Regions from separate parts of the Pediococcus claussenii ATCC BAA-344 genome, predicted to be linked through region 2. Evidence: riboswitches for the same ligand, from Rfam matches in the RefSeq annotation. Region 2 holds a riboswitch; the other holds the start of a gene.
The links. Region 2 has a riboswitch for fluoride ahead of eno (phosphopyruvate hydratase). Riboswitches for the same ligand answer to the same signal wherever they lie in the genome.

Region 1: it holds a riboswitch for fluoride, as region 2 does, so the genes downstream of both, PECL_RS08560 (HAD-IC family P-type ATPase) here and eno (phosphopyruvate hydratase) in region 2, are expected to answer to the same signal.

Annotation. Positions count from the first base shown of each region.
Region 1 covers NC_016605.1:1,743,511-1,746,942, reverse strand. The annotation lists gene PECL_RS08570 (C69 family dipeptidase) at 1-432, opposite strand, end outside; gene PECL_RS08565 (endonuclease III domain-containing protein) at 564-1,187, shown strand; fluoride riboswitch at 1,237-1,298, shown strand; gene PECL_RS08560 (HAD-IC family P-type ATPase) at 1,347-3,432, shown strand, end outside.
Region 2 covers NC_016605.1:1,464,619-1,468,050, reverse strand. The annotation lists gene PECL_RS07290 (MFS transporter) at 1-178, shown strand, start outside; gene PECL_RS07285 (COG4705 family protein) at 425-1,261, shown strand; fluoride riboswitch at 1,316-1,375, shown strand; gene eno (phosphopyruvate hydratase) at 1,425-2,711, shown strand; gene PECL_RS07275 (DMT family transporter) at 2,976-3,296, shown strand.

The DNA of each region.
Region 1 (3,432 bases), 280 kb from region 2:
CTTACCAAGATATTTAACACCATCTTGTGCAGAATCAATGTAAGGCAAAACCATTGTTGGCATCGTATCTTCTGCTAAGCCGTTAGGAACTAGAGGATCATAGGCTAAGGCCTTGGGATTACCATAAACACTTTCGGTTGCACTCATGGCAACGTTTTTTTCGTTAAATCCACTTTCGTCGTAGATACCGTCTTTATCAGGATTGATATTTGGTACAGCACTATGACGGTAACCATTGGCCGGTAGTTTAGCAGTAAATCCATTTTGAGAAGAAGTGATAGTTTCATCAATATTTTGTTCTGCTTGATGCATGTAGAAGCGATGTGGAGCTAATGGCAAAAAAGTATCATCATTGCGAGCGATCATGGTTGATCCGTCGATAGAAGCTTTTTTTCCGACTAAAACAGTTGTACAAGCTTTTTCAATTAACATGTTTGAGACTCCTTAGTATAAATATTTCAAATGCCGTAGAGTTAATTCTAACTCTTAATGGTTATTTTTGGTCAAAAATCAGAAAAAACTTTAAAATAGATTATGGATAATAAATGTTTGGGAGTAGAAAAATGAAAGTTGGAGAAGCATTTAATTTAATGGAAACGAAGATGGGGCCCCAGCCTTGGTTAGAGGACTGGAGAGAGTCCCCTTGGGAGATCGTATTTGGAGGGGTGCTGGTTCAGAACACTACTTGGCGGAATGTTGAACCAAGTTTAAATAATTTAAAAGAAAGAACTGGATTTGATCCAAATAAACTATTGCAACTAACTACAATTGAACTTCAAAATTTGGTGCGCCCAAGTGGGTTTTACACCCGTAAGGCACAGACACTGCGTAATGTAAGTGAATGGGCGGCCGGTCACCATTTTTCCGTAGCTGAAATCAAGTCTAGTAATCAAGCGAAGATTCGATCGGAACTTTTGAATTTGAGTGGGATTGGGCCCGAAACCGCTGACTATGTGTTGATGTACGCTTTTGACATGCCTGGATTTATTGCAGACAAATATTCAAGACGGATTTTTGAATGGATGGGGATTGCAGTTGGAACTAAATATGATGATATTAAAACAAGTGTTGAAAGCAGCGTGTATTTATCTGAAAATGAGTGGAAGGAGTTTCACGCTTTAATCGTGAATGCGGGCAAGCAATGGAAAGAGGTTCAAGATTTTCAAGAATTCATGGGTATTGAATAAAGTGATTCTAGAAGTTGAAAATGACGATTCCTGGTTGTAAAATGAAGGCAATCGAATCGGCGATGACGTTCGCCACAAAATTATAATTTAATTGATGACGTCTACCACAAGCATAACGGCTTATGGTAGACGTTTTTTTAGTTAAGGAGAGTGGAAAGGGTGAAAAGTATTAAAAATACAGGGCTATCACAAAAAGAGGCTCAGAAACTATTGGATCAAAATGGATTGAACGAGGTTAAATTACCAATATTTAAGTTTTGGAATGCTATTGGAAAGCGTTTATGGGAACCGTCAGCCTGGGTTTTAGAAGCGGCTTTATTAATCGAATTTTTTTTAGGGAAAGGTGTCCAAGCAGGCTTTATTGTACTAATGTTACTCTTTGCAGCTATTAATGGCGCTATTCAGTCCAGAAGGGCTAACATCGTGTTGGGATCATTATCAGAGCAACTAGAACCAATCGTTTCCGTTAAACGGGATAATTGTTGGCAACAAATTTCCTCTAAAGAGCTGGTGGTTGGTGATTTGATAAACTTAAAGCAGGGTGACCTAGTTCCGGCAGATGCTCAGCTGATATCAGAAATGCTTGATTTGGATGAGAGCTCGGTTACCGGTGAGTCCAAGGAAGTTCATTATGAAGTTGGGCAAGTCGTTTCTGCTGGAACAGAGGTTATTAGTGGTCATTCATTTGCAATCGTTACAGCTGTGGGTAGCAACAGTAGATACGGAAAGACTGTTTCACTAATTAAGCGTTCGAGCGCACCCGGACATTTACAGGTTTTATTAGGAAAAGTTATTGGATATTTAGCGATTCTTGATGCCGTTCTAGCAGTGATTTTGATTGTAATGGCAATACTTCGACACGAAAATATAATTGAAATGCTACCATTTCTGGCAATGTTATTTATTGCCACCATTCCAATTGCAATGCCATCGAGCTTTGCTGTGGCAAATTCCGTTGAAGCAAAGGAACTCAGTAAGCATGCAATACTTGTCAGCGATTTGGTAGGTATTCAGGAAGCTGCAAACGTGAATTTATTATTGGTGGATAAAACTGGTACGATAACAACTAATAAGCCAGAGGTGGTGTTGTTTAAAAATTTATCGAAGTATCCTGATCAAATTGTGGTTGATTGGGCAGTACACGCGACCGACTTTCAAAGTCCAAGTGTGATAGACAGGGCAATTCAAAACTATGAGCAGAAAACAGTTGAACCCAAAAATGACAATGACTTTACACCTTTTTCGCCAGAACAGGGGTATTCGGCTAACTGGGTTAACTCTGACAGTGGCAAAGCTGAAGTTAAATTAGGTTCGTTTGATCGATTAAATAGTTTGACAAGCAATGTGGTTGATTTAAGTGATGTTAATTTTGAATTAGGGCGTTCAGTAGCACTATCTCTTGGAGATCAACTAATTGGAATATTCATACTACAGGATCAACCAAGAAGTGATAGTTTGAAAGCGTTGCAGGAAATTCAAAAGCGTGGTGTAAAGGTGATTATGCTAACTGGTGATAATCAACTGACCGCTGCTGCAATTGCAAAACAGGTTGGACTATCTGGTGATTTTGTTAGTTTGGAGAAGTTGATTGGGCATAATGATTTAACAAAAACAGCAGGAGTTGCAAATGTTCGTCCAGAAAATAAATTAGAGATTGTAGAACATTTTCAAAAGAATGGGTACATTGTTGGAATGACAGGAGACGGTGTGAATGATGCGTCAGCTTTGAAACAGGCGGATGTTGGTATTGCAGTCCAAAATGCAACTGATTTAGCTAAGAGGTCCGCTAAAATAGTTTTAATGACCGAAGGGTTGGCTCCGATTGTCCAAGTTTTGGATAGTGGGCATCGAGTTTATCAGCGAATGATGACGTGGACAATTACTAAGTTATCAAGGACGTCGGAATTAACCTTATTATTGACCATTGGATATTTATTCTTCCATGTTATTCCGCTGACGATCAATGCCATGATTTTAGTAGCGATTTTAAATGACATGGTAACTTTAGTACTTGGAACGGATAATACAGTGATAACTAAGCAACCAGAAAGATGGAACATTCTAAAGTTAGGCAAAATGGCTGGTATATTGGCATTTGGATGGACACTCGTAGGATTGGGATTGTTGACGGTGTCGGTACAAAATGGATTTTCAGTTAACCAAATTAGTACTATTTTGTATAATTATTTAATTTTCAGCGCAATGATGACAATTTTTATTACTAGAACTAGTAGAAACTTTTGGC
Region 2 (3,432 bases):
GCAGACTGTTGGATACTTGATTGCCGCAGTGAGTCCATTAATTATTGGGATGTTACATCAGTTCGTTGGCTGGAATATTTTAATAGTTGGCTTAATTATAATTGCTGCGGTAGTGACGGCTCTTGGGCTTGTATTTAATGTTGGATTATTAAAAAGAATGGCAATAAGAAGTAAGTAAAAATATATGGAATTGCAGCAAAGCCTAGGGTTACTGCAATTCCGTTTTTATTTTGAATAATGGTTTTAAAAATAAATGACTTTTGTCATATGCTACTTCTTAATGATTAGAATCGTGTTTAAAATAACTGGTTTACTTTTGTTGCCTTTTAAAAGTTAAAGTTTTTATACACCGTTGATTAAAGGAGGTTAGTTAGACAAAAAAGATTATACTGTTAACTATCTTTAATTAGTGGAGGCAGTACATATGAGAAATGGAGAAGATAAATTACAACATAATTTAAATAAAGTTCCAGCAGTTTCGCTATTATTTTGGATCACAAAACTAATAAGCACAGGATTGGGTGAGTCAGTTTCTGATTTTTCAAATGGAATTTTTGGAAAGCAAAATTTAGTTATGGGAGCATTTTTTACAATCAGCTGGTCTTTTGTATTATTTGCAGTCTTTTTGACGTTACAGATTCGTTCTGATCGTTATCGTCCATTATATTATTGGATGTCTGTTGCTTTGCTTGCGGTTTTTGGGACGTTTATTGTAGATGCAGTTCGCGCCGTTACAGGTTTAAGTTACATGGAAACGACAACCTTATTTACAATTTTAATGATAATAAGCTTTGTAGGATGGTATGTGGCAACTAATGATTTATCGGTCCATCGTATAACAACAATTAAAAAAGAAATCTTTTATTGGTTGACGGTGGCTTCGTCATTTATTTTGGGAACTGCAACAGGAGATTGGTTTGCAAGTAAAAGAGCAACTGATTTCATTAAGGGTGGACTAGGGCTAGGTTATTTAGATGCCGGATTAGTTTTTGGCGGAGTATTTGTGGCGATATTAGCGTATCGGATAGTGATAAACCCTAAGTTGAATAGTAGAAGTGAAATTACTACATTTTGGTTAGCATACGTGCTCACTAGACCGGTTGGAGCGAGCTTTGCAGATTATTTTGGTTACAGTTTTCACAATGGTGTGCTGGGTAATAAAGGAATGTCAGCAATTTGGATTATATTGTTTGTCATTGGATTGATGATTAATATTAAGAGAAAAAATCAGGAGGAAACACTTGGTTTAAAAACGGATTAAAAAAGCGTTTGCAGAATATTTAGTTGAGTGCTAGAATTTAGTTGTTCAAATTAAATAACAACCAGCGATGGTGTTCGCTGTAAATATCTGACGATTGATGACACCTGCTTCTGAGGGGGCAGGTGTCATCTTTTTTTGTTGTAAAAGAATGGAGGAATTTGTTATGTCAGTATATATTGAAAAGGTAAAAGCACGTGAGGTGTTTGATTCTCGTGGCAATCCAACCGTTGAAGCAGATGTGATTTTGTCTGATGGAACCTTAGGGCGCGCGGAAGTACCATCAGGGGCATCAACAGGTGAGTTAGAGGCTGTTGAACTTCGTGATGGCGGCGACCGGTTACAAGGTAAGGGTGTGAGCAAGGCAGTTAATAATGTAAATACTGAAATTAATAATGCTTTGCATGGCTTAGATCCATTTAACCAAGGCAATATTGACCAAGTGATGATTGACCTTGATGGCACAAAGAATAAAGGTCGTTTAGGTGCTAACGCAATTTTGGGTGTTTCGATGGCAACGGCACGAGCTGCCGCAAATTACCAAAAGGTTCCTTTGTATCGTTATTTAGGTGGTGCTGACCTTGAATTGCCACAAACTTTTCATAATGTTATCAACGGTGGGGAGCATGCTGACAACGGAATTGACATGCAAGAATTTATGATCACACCAGTTGAAAGAACCAGTTTTCGTGATGGATTTGAAAAAATTGTGAACACTTACCATACTTTGAAAAAAGTTATTGAGGATGCTGGCTATCAATCGGGACTTGGTGATGAAGGTGGATTTGCACCTGATTTGAAGTCTTCAGAGGAAGCTTTGCAAATGCTCCATGATGCAATTATCAAAGCAGGATATACACCTGGTAAAGAAATTGCAATTGCTTTTGATGCAGCTGCTTCATACTTCTACAACACGGATACAAAAATGTATGATTTTGAGGGGACTCATAAGACACCAGATGAAATGGCAGATTACTACGAAGAGCTTTTAAAGAAATTCCCTGAAATCATTTCGATTGAGGATCCTTATAGCGAAGATGACTGGGACAACTTTGAAAAGTTCACGGCACAAATGGGCGATAAAGTTCAAATCGTTGCCGATGATCCAGTATGTACTAACCCAATCTTGATACGCAAGGCGATCAAGGAAGGCATGGCCAATTCTATTTTAATTAAGCTAAACCAAATCGGAACTGTTACTGAAACCCTTGAAGCTATTCGGATTGCTCGTAAGAACGGATATACAACTATGATGTCACATCGTTCTGGTGAAACTGGTGATACGTTCGTCGCAGATTTCACAGTTGCAACGAACTCGGCACAACTTAAGGCGGGTGCTCCGGCTCGTTCAGAACGTGTTGAAAAATATAACCAATTGCTTCGAATTGAAGAAGAATTGGGTGAAAATAGTACTCGACTAGCACATTTCCCAGATAGCGTTGATTTTGATTAATAGTAACATTGTGTGGAGTTGGTTATGTTTTGAATAAAACTGGCTTGCTCCACCTGGTCTGAGATTAAATATTGCTTACGCAAGCGAAAATTTCTAAACGAATGAGGTAGAATGATGATTTCATCTTTCTACCTCATTTTATATAGCCTGAAACTGGTAATTAAAGTTAAGTTTAGTATTGAAGTTTTATTAAGCTGGTTGACCATAGCAAATGATAGTTGCTATCATTCGAGATAGGACGAACATTCAAGGGAGTGATTTTACATGAGTTGGCTTTATCTGATTGTGGCAGGAATTTTTGAGGTAGTCTGGGCAACCACGATGAAACTAAGTAATGGTTTTAGTAATTTAATGTACGGTGGCTTAACGATAGTTGGTATGATAGTGAGTTTTAGCTTTCTAGCACTTGCTGTAAAACATTTACCCTTAAGCCTAGCATATCCTATTTGGACGGGAGTGGGGGCTGTTGGTTCGATCATTATTGGGGTAGTCTTTTTTAAAGACCAAGTACCTCCAATTACATGGGCTTTCATTACGTTATTAGTGGTCGGAATCATTGGTATTAAAGTAACTAGTGGACATTAATTTATTGAATTAAAATTCCGAATTGGGTAATAACCTGTTTTGGAATTTTTTAGTTCCAAGATCGAAAATCAATGTATGAAGTTTTGAAATTTAAGGTACGATGGATCGGATGTACCTTAATAACATAAAACGGAGG